DNA from 2 places in the Streptomyces sp. NPDC051219 genome. Region 1 is predicted to be linked to the other one. Evidence: riboswitches for the same ligand, from Rfam matches in the RefSeq annotation. Region 1 holds a riboswitch; the other holds the start of a gene.
What was found. Region 1 has a riboswitch for glycine ahead of gcvT (glycine cleavage system aminomethyltransferase GcvT). Riboswitches for the same ligand answer to the same signal wherever they lie in the genome.

Region 1 (7,767 bases):
CACCAGGCGCTCGGCGAGGATGCGGGCGCCCTCGAGGGTGCGCTGCTGGCGCTCCTTGAACTCCTCGGACGCGGCGACCTTGAAGGAGACCGCCTTCGCCGCGATGACGTGCTCCAGGGGCCCGCCCTGCTGGCCGGGGAACACGGCGGAGTTGATCTTCTTCGCCAGCTCCTGCGTGGAGAGGATCACACCGCCGCGCGGACCACCGAGGGTCTTGTGGGTGGTGGTGGTGACGACGTGGGCGTGCGGCACCGGGTTCGGGTGCAGGCCCGCGGCCACCAGGCCGGCGAAGTGGGCCATGTCCACCATCAGGTACGCGCCGACCTCGTCGGCGATCCGGCGGAACGCCGCGAAGTCCAGCTGGCGCGGGTAGGCGGACCAGCCGGCGACGATCAGCTGCGGCCGGGACTCCTTGGCCAGGCGCTCGACCTCGCCCATGTCGACCTGGCCGGTCTCGTCGTCGACGTGGTACGGGACCACGTTGTAGAGCTTGCCGGAGAAGTTGATCTTCATGCCGTGGGTCAGGTGCCCGCCGTGGGCGAGGTTCAGACCCATGATCGTGTCGCCCGGCTTCAGCAGCGCGAACATCGCCGCCGCGTTGGCCTGGGCGCCCGAGTGCGGCTGGACGTTGGCGTGCTCGGCGCCGAACAGCGCCTTGATGCGGTCGATCGCGATCTGCTCGACCACGTCGACGTGCTCGCAGCCGCCGTAGTAGCGGCGGCCCGGGTAGCCCTCGGCGTACTTGTTGGTGAGAACCGAGCCCTGCGCCTCCATGACCGCGACCGGAGCGAAGTTCTCCGAGGCGATCATCTCGAGGGTGGACTGCTGGCGGTGGAGCTCGGCGTCGACAGCAGCGGCGACGTCCGGGTCCAGCTCGTGGAGGGAGGTGTTGAGAAGCGACTTCGAAGACATCACGGTCCCTGGGGTGTCAGTTGCCGGAGAGGGTGGCGTACTCGTCGGCGGAGAGCAGATCGTCCGGCGCGTCCGAGACGCGCACCTTGAACAGCCATCCACCCTCGTACGGGGCGGTGTTCACGAGCGACGGGTCGTCGACGACGTCCTGGTTGATCTCGGTGACCTCACCGGACACGGGGGAGTAGAGGTCGCTGACGGACTTGGTCGACTCCAGCTCGCCGCAGGTCTCGCCGGCGGCGACGGTGGCGCCCACCTCAGGGAGCTGGGCGAAGACGACGTCGCCGAGCGCGTTCGCGGCGAACTCCGTGATGCCGACCGTCGAGACGCCGTCCTCGGCGGCCGACAGCCACTCGTGCTCCTTGCTGTAACGCAGCTGCTGGGGGTTGCTCATGGCCTGATTCTCCTGGATGCGGGGGAGTGCTGGTGGACTGTCGTCTTGAAGAGTGAGACGCGCGGGTGTGCGCGAGGTCACTTCTGGCGCTTGTAGAAGGGGAGCGCCACAACCTCGTACGGCTCATGGGTACCGCGGATGTCGACGCCCACCCCGGAGGTGCCGGGCTCGGCGTGTGCCGCGTCCACGTACGCGATGGCGATCGGCTTGCCGAGGGTCGGGGACGGGGCGCCCGAAGTGACCTCTCCGACGACCTTGCCGTCCGCGACGACGGAGAAGCCGGCGCGGGGGACCCGGCGGCCCTCGGCGATCAGGCCGACCAGCTTGCGCGGCGGGTTGGTCGCGGCGCGCTCGGCGGCGGCCTCCAGGGCGGCGCGGCCGACGAAGTTGCCTCCGTTGGAGGTCTTCTCGAACTTGACGACCCGGCCGAGGCCCGCGTCGAACGGCGTCAGCGCGGTGGTCAGCTCGTGCCCGTACAGCGGCATGCCGGCCTCCAGGCGGAGCGTGTCGCGGCAGGACAGTCCGGCCGGGACGAGGCCTACGGGGGCGCCCGCCTCGGTCAGGGCCTGCCACAGCTTCTCGGCGTACTGCGGGGCGACGAACAGCTCGAAGCCGTCCTCGCCGGTGTAGCCGGTACGGGCGATCAGCGCGGGGACGCCGGCGACCGTGCCGGGCAGGCCCGCGTAGTACTTCAGCCCGTCCAGGTCGGCGTCGGTCAGCGACTTCAGGATGCCGGGAGACTCGGGACCCTGGACGGCGATCAGCGCGTATGCGTCACGGTCGTCGCGGACCTCGGCGTCGAACTCCCCGGCGCGGGCGGCGATGGCGTCCAGCACCGTCTGGGCGTTGGAGGCGTTGGCGACGACCATGTACTCGGTCTCACCGAGGCGGTAGACGATCAGGTCGTCGAGGATGCCGCCGTCCTCGTCGCAGATCATGGTGTAGCGGGCGCGGCCCACGGCGACACCGCCGATGTTGCCGACCAGAGAGAAGTCCAGGCAGTCTGCGGCCTGCGGACCCGTGACCGTGATCTCGCCCATGTGCGAGAGGTCGAAGAGACCGGCCTTGGTGCGGACCGCGTTGTGCTCGTCGCGTTCACTGCCGTACCGAAGCGGCATGTCCCAGCCCGCGAAATCGGTCATGGTCGCGCCCAGCGAGCGATGCACGGCATCGAGGGCAGTCAGGCGGGGGGTGTTCGTCATAGGGGTGGCTCCCAGGGCATGGCCGACGAGGACTTTCCTCCCCATCTGTCATCGGAACCTGAGAGGTTCACCACGACCGTGCGTAAATATGGCTGAACCATATGGCTGAACGTCGGTCGTGACTTGCACCTTGGGTGGAGCCACCTGGCAGCGGCCCGCTTTTCAGATGTGCCTCGCCCGCGCGGTACGGGGCCTGAGAGATTCAAGGGAGGGACTTGCTCCTTCGGCGCCCGGCGCACACAGTGGCCAGGACTCTCCCGCGCGGATTCAAGCGGCCGTTATGCAGTTGGCGCGGACATCATTGCACGCATCGGAGCAGTGTGGGGGGCCCGGCCCCAAACCGGCGCGAACGGCAAAACGCTTGTACCTCATTACCGTTTCTTTACACTCGGTGGACATGGGTACGAGTGACCCGACTGGGGGAGGACGATCACTGTGACGAGGCCTGGGGCGTATGCGACGACCGCGGGGGTCGCCGGCGCGATGCCCGCACAGCCCGGTGTGCCGGTGCGGAAGGCGCTCGGACGGCCCGAGCCGGTAGTCCGCGACCTGCGGGGGCGGGCCGGGCGCAGCCCGCACGGCCTCGATTTCGCGACGGGCGACGTGGTGGTCGTCTCCGGTCTGCCGGGCAGCGGCAAAAGCACGCTGATCAAGCGGACCGCGGCGACGCGCAGCATCGACTCCCAGGACGTACGCGAGCGCTGGGAGGACCGGATGCCCGGCCGCCTGCCGTACGCCGTCTACCGGCCCCTGGTGCGCATCGCGCATTACTCGGGCCTGTGGGGGGCGCTCCGCTCGGGCGAGAGCGTCGTCGTGCACGACTGCGGTACGCAGGCGTGGGTGCGCAGGCTCCTGGCCCGCGAGGCCCGGCGCCGGGGGCGCGCGCTCCATGTCCTGCTGCTCGACGTGACCCCCGAGGTCGCCCTGGAGGGCCAGGCCGAGCGAGGCCGTGGGGTCTCCGGCTACGCCTTCGCCCGGCACCGGCGGGCCGTGGGCCGGCTCGTGCGCGACGCGGAGAAGGGCCGGCTGCCGGCCGGCTGCACCTCGGCGGTGCTGCTGGACCGGAGCGCGGCGGGGGCGCTGCGGCGGATCGGCTTCGTGCCCGCCGACGACCGGGGCGAGTGACGCCGCGGGACGTCACGGGGGAATCCGACGCGTCAGGCCGGTCAGGTCGTTCGGCTCGGTCAGCTCGCTCGGGCAGGTCGGGTCGCTCAGCTCGTTCAGGCCCTTCACGGCGCGGCCAGTCGCGGAACGCCACGTGTTGCGGCGTGCAGGCGGCCGGCCGGGCATGACGCGCCGGACATCACCTAGGGTTTTTCCCGCAGGCAGCGCGGCAGCGTGGTGGGAAAGGGACTCCGGTGGACATGCACATTCCGGCGCAGGGCGCTCCGTACGGCGGCTGGCCGGGCAACGAGCTCGAGGAGGTGCTGGCCGCCTCGGTCGGCAACCCGTCCGCGGGCGGCCGGCTGATCGAGGTCCTGGGGCGCAGCCACGTCTGGGTACCTCTGCCGAACGGAGGCGGTCCCGACAGCCGGGATCTCGACCTGCCCACCATGGACATCCACGGCGCCGCGTACGTACCCGTCTTCAGCTCCGAGCAGCAGTTCCTGCACTGCGCCGGTTCTCACATGCCGTTCACCGTCGCGCCCGCCCGGGAGTTCGCCCGTGGCCTGCCGCCGCAGCTGGGCATCGCCGTGAACCCGGACGGCGCGGTGGGCGTGCCGCTGCCGCCCGCGGCTGTCGCCGAGCTGTGCCGGGTCGGCGCTGCGCCACTCGGGGGTCCCTCCCCGTCCGGAGGTCCCGGGGGAGGGGCGGCCAGTGGTGGCCGGGTACGGCTCTTCGAGCCGGACTGGCAGGACGACCCGCTCGACTTCCTGGCCGCGGCGGCGGCCGAGTTCGAGGCGTCCGGCACGGTGCTCTCCGCCCGGCGCTGCCTGGCCAGCATCGAAGGTGACGCCCCGGTGCTGTTCGTCGGCATCGAGCTGCTGGCCTGGGAACCCGCCGAGCGCAATGCCCCGATGGATGCTCTGGGCCGGGCGCTGGGCCGGGCCGAGGTGCCGTGGCCGGTCAACCTCGTCCTGCTCGACGTGGCCCAGGACCCGGTGGGGGACTGGATGCTGGACCGGGTGCAGCCGTTCTACCGGCGTCCTCGGCCGGACGCTCCGTAGCCTGTCCACAAGCGTCTCTCCAGCTCGCGCGACGGCGCGGGCGAGAAGTCCTGCGTCAAGTCGGTGTCAGGACTCCCGCTTAAGCTGGTTTGATGACCTGGCCGCACGAGTGTGCACCGAATGCGGCCGTCGGCCCCGTGACCGCGGGCCGGCACGGTGGACGGAAGAGGGGCGGGTTCCGGGTGAGTGCGTCAGGCACGGCGGCGGCCGGGCAGGTCGAGCACATGCTGCGCCAGGTGACGCCCGGGCGCTACGACGCCTACGAGGCGCTGCTGCACGCTCTCGCCGACCCCACGACCGGCCAGGTCTGGATGCTGCTCTGGCACGGGCAGGCCGGGTCCCCCGATGCCCAGTACGGGAACATGGAGGTGGACGGGCTCGGTTACGCGCCCTGCGTCACCTCCGCCCAGGAACTCGCCGCCAGCGGCTGGAACCGCGCCTGTGAGGTCGTCACCGGCCTCGACGTCGCCCGCGCGCTCTATCCCGACGGCTGGGGGATCTGGCTCAACCCGCACGCCCCCGGCGGCGGCGTCGGCATCCCGTGGGCGGACCTGCGCCGGATCGCCACCGGGCTGGACCGGATGCCGGCCGGACCGCTCCGGCTGTCCGAACCCGCCATCGAGATCCCGCAGTTCTACGCCCAGCTCACGCAGAACGCCCATCGCACCGGCCCCGTCCGGTCGCTGCGCCGCGCCTGGGTGCAGCCCGCGCTCGGCAGCCCGTACCTGGCCATCGGCCTCGATCTCTACGACACGACCGCGCCCTCGGTGGAGGCGGTACGCGTGATGATGCAGCAGTCGATCGGCGCCGTCCCGGACGGGCTGCCGGTCTCCACGGTCGCGATGTCCGACGAGTACGACCCGGTGGCGATGTGGCTGCGGGCGAAGGCCCGCCCGTTCTACGACCGCGAGGCGCACCAGCCTGCTGCGGCGCCCCCGGCGGCCTCGGGCTACCCGGGCACGTACTGACGCCCAGGGGCCGTCCCTGCCGCACCCGTTCGGGTCTCCCCCCGGTGCCCGGAGGCCGTCCCGTAGCCCGCCCGAGCCCCACACCGCTCCCTCGCGGCCCCACATCGCTCCCAGCCCCGGCCACTTCCCCGCCCAGGACAATTCCCGCGCAACCAGCACGCGTTGTTTTTCGTGTCCGATCCGGGCGTTACGGGCGGTCTTGCTCCGCTGAGCCGATCATTGCGTCCGGATAACGGAAGTCCCCTGGCCACATCACGGTTACGCATCCATTCCCCGACAGGTCTGGCGGGTGATCGCGGCAGCGTTGAAGACTCCCGCAACAAGGACCCGACGGTCCGGTGCACGAGCTGCTCCATCGAGCAATTTTCGCACCACGCGCACGATTTGCACCATTGATGTGAACGAAGCCGCCACAGCGGCGGGCATGGGCCGGCCACCGTCGGCCGAGAGGGGTCCCCACACCGATGACGGCACCACTGCACGACACGAGCGCGGCCGAGACCGCAGCCGTCGACGTCGCCGCCGATGTTCCCCAGAAGGCGATCGAGGGACGGTCCCCGTGGAAGATCGCCCTGATCCGGCTGAAGCGCGACAAAGTCGCCCTGGCCGGCGGCGTCGTGGTGCTGCTGCTGATTCTGGTCGCGATATTCGCTCCGCTGATCGTGAGCCTGCTCGGCCACCCGCCGGAGGAGCTGCACGAGGACCAGATCGACCCGCTGCTGGGTACCCCGATCGGCGACTGGGGCGGCATCAGTTCCGAGTTCCTCTTCGGGGTTGAACCGGTCAACGGCCGAGACGTCTTCAGCCGCGTGGTCTACGGAGCTCGCATCTCGCTTCTCGTCGCCTTCCTGTCGGCCTTCGTCGCGGTCGCGATGGGCACCGTATTCGGCGTCATGGCCGGCTACTTCGGAGGCTGGGTCGACGCGGCGATCAGCCGGGTGATGGACCTGCTGCTCGCCTTCCCGCAGCTGCTCTTCATCATCGCCCTGATCTCGGTCATCCCGAACGAGCTGTTCGGCTTCTCCGGTTCGGGGCTGCGCATCGCCGTCCTCGTGCTGGTGATCGGCTTCTTCGGCTGGCCGTACATCGGCCGCATCGTCCGGGGCCAGACGCTCTCGCTCCGCGAGCGGGAGTACGTCGAGGCCGCGCGCAGCCTCGGCGCGGGCCGGGTGTACATCCTCTTCCGGGAGCTGCTGCCGAACCTGGTGGCCCCGATCACCGTCTACGCGACGCTGATGATTCCCACCAACGTCCTGACGGAAGCCGCCCTGAGCTTCCTCGGCGTTGGCGTCAAGCCTCCCACCCCGTCGTGGGGCGAGACGCTCTCGACGGCCGTGCGCACGTACGAGGACGATCCGCTGTTCATGATCATCCCCGGTCTGGCGATCTTCGTCACCGTGTTGGCCTTCAACCTCTTCGGTGACGGCGTACGAGATGCGCTGGATCCGAAGGGGTCCCGCTGACCCCCGAGACCCCCGCACGTCCCTGCGGACAAACAGCCCCTGCCTATCAGTCAGGAGCGACAGCCAAGAACCACGGCTCTGAGAAGACCGTGACTACTACGGAGGTTGCGAGCATCGTGACAACCCATCGCACGTCGAAGCGCAGGCTTGCCGCAGGCACGGCTGTCGTGCTCGCGGCTCTGCTGACCACCACCGCATGTGGCGGCAACGGCAAGGACGACGAGAAGGACGGCGCCGGCAAGGCCCCCGGTTTCAACGCGGGCATAGGCAAGGTGGCCAACGCGTCCGACAAGAAGGGCGGCACCCTGAAGTTCGTCGGCACGCAGGACGCCGACTCCTGGGACCCGCAGCGCGGCTATTACGGCTTCATGTGGGACTTCGCCCGCTACTACACGCGTCAGCTCGTCAGCTTCAAGCCTGAGGCGGGCCCGGCCAGCACGGAGCTCGTGCCGGACCTCGCGACCGCCAACGCGGAGATCTCGGACGGCGGCAAGACCTACAAGTACACGCTCAAGGACGACGTGACCTGGGAGGACGGCACGCCCGTCACCTCGCAGGACATCAAGTACGGCATCGAGCGCACCTGGGCCCAGGACGTCATCTCCGGCGGCCCGGTCTACCTGATGCAGGTCCTCGACCCCAAGGGCGAGTACAAGGGTC
Region 2 (7,767 bases), on a different contig from region 1:
AGGTCCTCGGCGTCCACCTCGCCGTCGTCGGCGGTCTTGACGACGACGACCGTCATCCCGGCCATCACGGCGCTGGCCGCGTTCGTGCCGTGCGCGGAGGACGGGATCAGGCAGATGGTGCGCTGGGTGTCGCCATTGGCCCGGTGGTACGCCCGTACGGCCAGCAGGCCCGCGAGCTCGCCCTGCGAGCCGGCGTTGGGCTGGATCGACACCTTGGCGTACCCGGTGACCTCGGCAAGGCGCTCCTCCAGCTCACGGATGAGCGTGAGGTAGCCCTGCGCCTGGTCCACGGGGGCGAACGGGTGCAGCGCCGCGAACTCCGGCCAGGTCACCGGCTCCATCTCGGTGGTCGCGTTGAGCTTCATGGTGCAGGAGCCCAGCGGGATCATGCCCCGGTCCAGCGCGTAGTCCCGGTCCGCGAGCTTCCGCAGGTACCGCAGCATCGCGGTCTCGGAGCGGTGCTGGTGGAAGACCGGGTGGGTGAGGAAGTCGTCCGTCCGCAGCAGGCCCTCGGACAGCGTGTCCGCCCCGGCCGCGTCCAGTGCCTCGATGTCGGCCTCGACCCCGAAGGCGGCCCAGACAGCCGTGATCTCGGTGCGGCCGGTGGTCTCGTCGCACGCGATGGAGACGTGGTCGGCGTCGACCAGCCGCAGGTTGACCCCGCCCTCACGGGCGGCGGCCACGACTGCGTCGGCCCGGCCCGGCACCCGTACGGTCAGCGTGTCGAAGTACGCACCGTGCACGACCTCGGCGCCGCCGGCCCGCAGGCCCTCGGCAAGCAGCGTGGCGTAGCGGTGGGTGCGCCGCGCGATCCCCCGCAGCCCGTCCGGGCCGTGGTAGACGGCGTACATTCCGGCCATCACCGCAAGCAGGACCTGCGCGGTACAGATGTTGCTGGTCGCCTTCTCGCGGCGGATGTGCTGCTCGCGAGTCTGCAGCGCCAGCCGGTACGCCTTGTTGCCATCGGCGTCCACGGAGACACCTACCAGACGGCCGGGCAGGCTGCGGGCGAACTTGTCGCGTACGGCCATGAAGCCGGCGTGCGGTCCGCCGAAGCCCATCGGCACACCGAAGCGCTGGGTGGTGCCGACCGCGATGTCGGCGCCGAGCTCGCCGGGCGGGACGAGCAGGGTGAGCGCGAGCAGGTCGGCGGCGACGGTGACGATCGCGCCCAGTTCGTGGGCCCGCTCGACGACCGGCTTGAGGTCGCGGACCTCGCCGGAGGCGCCGGGGTACTGCAGCAGTACGCCGAAGACTCCTCGCTCGGCGACCTCTGCCGGGATGCCCTGGGACAGGTCGGCGACGACGACCTCGACCCCGGTCGGTTCGGCGCGGGTCTCGATCACGGCGATGGTCTGCGGGAGCGTGTCGGCGTCGACCAGGAAGACGCCCTCCTTGACCTTGCCCACCCGCCGGGAGAGCGACATCGCCTCGGCGGCCGCGGTGCCCTCGTCGAGCAGGGAGGCGCCGGAGGTCGGCAGCCCGGTCAGCTCGGCGACGACGGTCTGGAAGTTCAGCAGCGCCTCGAGGCGGCCCTGCGAGATCTCCGGCTGATACGGCGTGTAGGCGGTGTACCAGGCCGGGTTCTCCATCACGTTGCGGAGGATCACCGGCGGGGTGAAGGTGCCGTAGTAACCGAGCCCGATCATCGGGGCGAGCACCTGGTTGCGCTCCGCGAGGGAGCGCAGTTCGGCGAGCACCTCGGCCTCGGAGCGGGCGTCCGGAAGGCGGAGCGTTTCTGCGCTCTTGATCACGTCGGGTACCGCAGCGGCCGTGAGCTCGTCGAGCGAGCCGTAGCCGACCTGGGCGAGCATCTTCGCCTGCGCCTCGGCATCGGGGCCGATGTGGCGGTGCTCGAAGGGAATGCCACGCTCCAGCTGGGAGAGCGGAATGCGGTTGGCGGTCATCGGGAGGCCTCCTGGTCTGACGCGACCTGCGAGGGGCACCACGGCGCGGGTGCCCGGACGGCCTCCCCCTCTGTCATCTCAACCTGAGAGTTTCACCGGCCCGCCGAGGCGCGCCGGCTTTCACCGTCGGTGAGGAGGGGATCCGGTGTGTACCGCCCGACGCCCGCCCCTGCTTTCCAGAGTGACCTCGTCCGTGCGGTACGTGTGCCTGAGAGATTCCGGGGAGGATTTGCTCCTTCGGCGCCTCCGTCTACTGCATTCGGAGGACTCTCCCGCACGGGGTCAGCAGCCGACAGCCAGCCTACCAGCGCCACCTGCGGAGGTCCCCCGAGTGGCCGCAACCCCAAATGTGCACTTTTGTAGTATTTACGGAGCAGTTGCGACCAATTGGAGGGACCGTGCAGACCGATATCGATCCGCGCAGCCTGATCGGCCGCAAGGCGTTCGACCGTAATGGCACCAAGATCGGCACCATTGACGAGGTCTATCTCGACGATGCCACCGGCATGCCGGAGTGGGCGGCCGTACGCACTGGACTGTTCAGCCGTGACGCGTTCGTGCCGCTGGAGCCCAGCGAAGTGGTCGCGGACGGCCTGCGCGTGCCCTTCGAACGGGCTCTCATCAAGGACGCCCCCGACTTCGGTGTGGGCCGCCATCTCTCCCCGGAACAGGAGCTCCAGCTCTACCACCACTATGGTCTGGACGTCTCGTTCCCCGGAGGGATGGCGGGTCCCCCGTCGCCCTCCGCCCCCTCCCCCGCGGACCGCGACTTCGGCCGGATCGCCGGCACCGAAGACGCCTGATCCGCAACCCGGCCGACGAGAGGCAGCGGATCCGAGGGCTCCAGATCCGGATCATCGACCCGGAACGTCCGCACTCTGCCGGGCTCCGACCCGGGCTCCTCGAACCGCACCGTCACCCGCCCCACCCCGCTCCCCTGCACCCATCCCGCCCCGTACACGGCGTGCCGCACATCGTGTCCGGCAGGCCAGCGCCGCTCGGACGGGGGAGCGGGCCCCTCCCCGGCCTGTGCCCCGGCCCGGCCCCCGGCGTTCGGGCCCTCCACGAGTTCACCGACGGCCTTCCCGGCCTCTTCGCCGCCCTCCGCAGGCTCGGCCGGCTCTCCCGCCGCCTGCGCGAACAGATCCTCCTGGGTGAAGTCCGCCAGGCCGGTGACACCCACGCCCAGCAACCTGACCCCGCCCGTGGTGTCCACCGCCTCGAGCAGTCGTGCGGCGGCCTCGCGCACCACGGTGGGGTCGTCCGTAGGACCCCGGAGCGTCTCGGAACGGGTCAGCGTCGAGAAGTCGTACCGACGCACCTTCAGCACGACCGTACGGCCGGACCGTCCCGCCGCTCGCAGCCGCTGCGTACACCGGTCGGCCAGCCGCTGCACTTCTGTCCGCACCCGCCCCCGGTCGTGCAGGTCGACATCGAACGTGTCCTCGACCGACACCGATTTCGCATCACGCTCGGCGACCACCGGCCGGTCGTCGAGCCCCTGTGCCATCCGGTGCAGCGAGCCGCCGTGTGCCCGGCCCAGCAGCCGGACCAGCTCGTCCTCGCCGGCCTCCGCCAGCTCCGCGATCGTGGTGATGCCGGCACGCCGCAGATGCTCACCGGTGGCCGGGCCCACGCCGGGCAGCGTCCGTACCGGCATGGGGGCCAGCAGCTCGCGCTCGGTTCCGGGCTCGACGACCACAAGGCCGTCCGGTTTGGCCTGTTCCGAGGCAATTTTGGCCAGCATCTTCGACCCCGCGAGCCCCACCGAACCGGTCAGCCCGGTCACGGCCAGGATGTCCCGACGCAGCCGCTCCCCCGCCGCTCTCGCGGACGCCGAGTCATCGGCCGACCCGCCCGCCTCCAGGTCGACGAACGCCTCGTCCAGGCTCAGCGGCTCCACGAGCGGCGACAGCCGGCCGAGCAGCTCCATGACCTGGTCGCTGACCGCGCGGTACAGCGAGAAGCGGGGCACGAGGTAAGCCGCGTGGGGCGCCAGCCGCCGGGCCTGCGCCATGGGCATCGCGGAGTGCACGCCGAAGCGTCTGGCCTCGTACGAGGCGGTGGCGACGACCCCGCGCGGCCCGAGACCGCCGACGACCACCGGTTTGCCGCGCAGGCTGGGCTTCGCTGCCTGCTCGGCGGCGGCGAAGAAGGCATCCATGTCCAGGTGCAGGATTGTGGGCGCGGCTCTCACGTCACCGATGCTGCCCTACGCCACTGACATTGCCCCCGTCACGCGCGCACGGCCTCAGACCGCCTTGTTGCGGCGTCTGGCCAGTTCATCGGCGGGGTGGTGCCCGACCAGCGTCTCGCCGGTGTCGATGCGCTCGCCGTGCAGCTGGGACAGTGCACTCTCGACATCCCGCCACACCACCCCGACAGCGATCCCGAAGATGCCCTGCCCACCTTGGAGGAGGTCGACCACCTCGTCGGGTGAGGTGCACTCATACACCGTCGCCCCGTCGCTCATCAGCGTCATCCGCTCCAGATCCGCGAACCCGCGGGCGCGCAGGTGCTGGACCGCGGTCCGGATGTTCTGAAGGGCGACCCCCGTGTCCAGGAAGCGCTTCACGATCTTGAGGACGACGACGTCCCGGAAGCTGTAGAGCCGCTGGGTACCGGAACCATAGGCGGGCCGCACGCTGGGCTCCACGAGGCCGGTACGCGCCCAGTAGTCGAGCTGTCGGTAAGTGATTCCCGCGGCCGCACACGCGGTCGGGCCGCGGTACCCGACCTGCTCGGTCTGCTCCGCGTCCTGCCCGCCGTCCGCCCCCACCGGTCCCTGCTGACGCCTTGTGGATTCGGCCGCATTGCTGTGAAGCGGATACGGCCCGCCCTCCCCCGGACTTCGTCCAGGGGCACCCCCCGCCGTACCGCCGCCGCTGCTTCTCACGCCGACCCTCCGTCCTTGACCTGCCCTCTCGACGGTAGGCAGTCACCAGGGGTGCGTCAACGATCGCCACACTCGGCACGCCGAGTGATAATCACCCTGAGAGTGGTTTCCCGTACCCCCATGCGGGGAAAGGCTACTCGAATGCGCCGATGGCGCCGGGCGGAAAGCTCACTGACTGTTGGTGCCGAAGTCCTCCGGTGAGATCTGATCGAGGAACTCGCGGAACTTCTCCACCTCGTCCTCCTGCTCGTCCGGGATGGCGATACCGGCATCGTCCAGCACCCCGTCGCTGCCGTAGATCGGCGTACCGGTGCGCAGTGCCAGCGCTATGGCGTCGGAAGGCCGTGCGCTGACCTCCACGCCACTGGCGAAGACCAGCTCCGCGTAGAACACACCCTCCCGCAGATCCGTGATGCGGACCTCGGTGAGTTCCTGTCCCACCGCCTCCAGCACGTCCTTGAACAGATCGTGGGTCAGCGGTCTGGCGGGGGCCATGCCCTGCTGGGCAAAGGCGATCGCGGTCGCCTCCCCCGGTCCGATCCAGATGGGGAGGTACCGATCGCCTCCCACTTCACGCAGGAGCACGATCGGTTGGTTGGAGGGCATTTCCACCCGGACACCCACAACGTCGAGCTCGTTCACACAGCAACCCTAGGACCTGCCCGGCAGGTTTGGGTAGTCGGGCTGCCCCGAGGTCAGTGCAGGCGCACCCCGAGAGCGGTCTGCACCAGCGCCGCATGGAGGCGTACGGACAGCGCGGCAAGCTCTTTCAAAGTGGCTTCGGCATGGGCCCTGGTCTGCGGATTGCGGTGTCTGCGCAGGGGCGCGACCACCTGCTCGACCAGCCCGGCCTCGCGGTCCGCGGCAGCCTTCATGGCGCGCAGATGGCGAGGTTCGAGGCCGTAACGGCCCAGGTCCGCCACGAGTCTGGCCACGTTGACCGCCTCGGCGTCGTAGCCGCCCCCGGACGCCGCCGAGATCAGTCCGTACGACTCCCACTCTTCGAGTCGCTCCTCGCCCACCTCGGCCGCCGCGAGCAGCTCCGACCGGCCCACCCGAGGGACGGTCGGCAGGTCCGGCTCGTGACCGGACGCGCCGGACGCCGCCTCGCCCTGCGGCCCGGGAATGCCGACCTGCTCCCCGCGAGCCTTCGCGTCCAGATGCTCGCGGATGACTTTCAGCGGAAGATAGTGATCGCGCTGCATACGCAGCACCTGAGCGAGCCGCTCCACGTCCTCGGGGCTGAATTTGCGGTAGCCCGAGGGCGTGCGCTGTGGCTCGACGAGGCCTTCCGCCTCCAGAAAGCGGATCTTCGAGATGGTGACTTCGGGAAACTCGTCACGCAGCAGGTTGAGCACCGTTCCGATGCTCACCAGCCGTCCGCCCGCGGTGGCGGTGCCGTGTCCGGCACCGCCCGTCGGTGTTCGCAGCATGGACCTTCCCTGACGGGTCAGATGCCCCGCTGGCTCGCGTAGAAGACCAGCCGGTACTTGCCGATCTGCACCTCGTCGCCGTTCGCCAGCGCGACGGAGTCGATCCGCTCACGGTTGACGTACGTGCCGTTGAGGCTGCCGACGTCGGCCACGGTGAAGCCGCCGTCCTGGCCCCGGCGGAACTCCACATGGCGCCTGGAGACCGTTACGTCGTCCAGGAAGATGTCGCTCTGCGGGTGCCGGCCGGCCGTGGTCAGGTCGCTGTCGAGGAGGAAGCGGCTGCCCGAGTTCGGCCCGCGGCGCACCACCAGGAGCGCGGAGCCGAGCGGCAGGGCGTCAACAGCGGCCTGGGCCTCCGGGGAGAGCGAGGGCGCGGCGGTCTGACCCGTCGCCTCCGCCTCGTACGCCTCGAGGCCGGAAATGGAGATGGTCGAGGTCGTCTCCGAGGGGCGCTCGGGAGTCAGCCCGGCCCGCAGCGGCGCTCCGCAGTTTGAGCAGAACCGACTGGCCTCGGCATTGCGGTGCCCGCACCTCGTACAAACCGGCAAGGCCGACATGGACGGATCCTCCTGCCACGGCTGCCCCGCGGGGCCACTGGATGCGTACGGGTCGTGGGCAAACTCTCCACCCGTACTTGAGGCTGATGGTCCCCCGAAACCTATGCGGCCGGATGCCGCAGGGTCAACAGAAGACGCGCCCTGGCCACCGGGAATGTCCCCGCCGTGGCCGCCGACCTCATCGCGGAACAACGGGCGGTCCGCGCCCTGCTCCTCCGCCTCGCCATGACGCGGCGCACGATGCCTGGCGGTACCACTGCCACCGTCTTCGCGTGCGCTCTTGCCGAACAACTTCGCAAACAACTTCACGGGCGATTCCCCTTGACCGAAACAGACCCGCCCGTGGGGCAGGACGAACCCTGAATGCACACACCTGCCGACCCGGACATACTCACAACGTCCGTAACCACCAGACAGTTTCCACCACGCGCTGCAGTTCCGGTGCGTCGACCCCCCGCAACCGCCTGCCCGCCTCCCGCAGGCCCCATGTGCCCCCGGCTCACGACGATGACGACCGAGCGTAGTCAGGCCGCTTCGCCGGCCGCAAGGCATCCACAACGATCTTCTGAGACCGCGTCACGGTGGCGGTGGCCTGCTCCTTCTCCAGCGTCTGGATCACACCGCCGGGGATGTTGAGGGCCGGCTCGAGGTCCTGCGGCCTGCCGATCGCCTTGAACTCGTAGGGCGGACCGATCTTGCGGCCGTCGACCCGCACACCGCCCTCGTCGTCGGTGAAGTAGGTGTTCGCCACCACCCGTACGTCGTTGATCTGAATCGCCTCGGCTCCGGCTGCCCGCAGCTCCTGGATCGCGTCCAGCAGCATGTCCGCCTCGACCAGGCCCTTCGGGTCGGTGACGGTCAGGGTGATACCGGGTCCCTGCGCGGCCACCGTTCCGGCGAGGACGCCGAGCTGCGCTTCCTTCTCCACCGTCTGCTTGCGCGCCTCTTCGGCCTGGTCGGAACTGTTCTCCAGT

Region 2: linked by a shared signal. The riboswitch ahead of gcvP (aminomethyl-transferring glycine dehydrogenase) and the one ahead of gcvT (glycine cleavage system aminomethyltransferase GcvT) in region 1 are both predicted to bind glycine.

The regions. Positions count from the first base shown of each region.
Region 1 covers NZ_JBFBAS010000021.1:72,945-80,711, reverse strand. Annotated here, with positions in the region: gene glyA (serine hydroxymethyltransferase) at 1-912, opposite strand, end outside; gene gcvH (glycine cleavage system protein GcvH) at 929-1,306, opposite strand; gene gcvT (glycine cleavage system aminomethyltransferase GcvT) at 1,384-2,508, opposite strand; glycine riboswitch at 2,681-2,778, opposite strand; gene AB0M62_RS22900 (AAA family ATPase) at 2,992-3,633, shown strand; gene AB0M62_RS22895 (enhanced serine sensitivity protein SseB) at 3,873-4,676, shown strand; gene AB0M62_RS22890 (enhanced serine sensitivity protein SseB C-terminal domain-containing protein) at 4,859-5,644, shown strand; gene AB0M62_RS22885 (ABC transporter permease) at 6,109-7,107, shown strand; gene AB0M62_RS22880 (ABC transporter substrate-binding protein) at 7,224-7,767, shown strand, end outside.
Region 2 covers NZ_JBFBAS010000010.1:197,068-204,834, forward strand. Annotated here, with positions in the region: gene gcvP (aminomethyl-transferring glycine dehydrogenase) at 1-1,907, opposite strand, end outside; glycine riboswitch at 2,094-2,192, opposite strand; gene AB0M62_RS15095 (PRC-barrel domain-containing protein) at 2,294-2,710, shown strand; gene AB0M62_RS15100 (DNA polymerase IV) at 2,599-4,104, opposite strand; gene AB0M62_RS15105 (MerR family transcriptional regulator) at 4,159-4,803, opposite strand; gene AB0M62_RS15110 (bifunctional nuclease family protein) at 4,972-5,445, opposite strand; gene AB0M62_RS15115 (MerR family transcriptional regulator) at 5,499-6,236, opposite strand; gene AB0M62_RS15120 (FHA domain-containing protein) at 6,254-7,162, opposite strand; gene AB0M62_RS15125 (DUF881 domain-containing protein) at 7,293-7,767, opposite strand, start outside.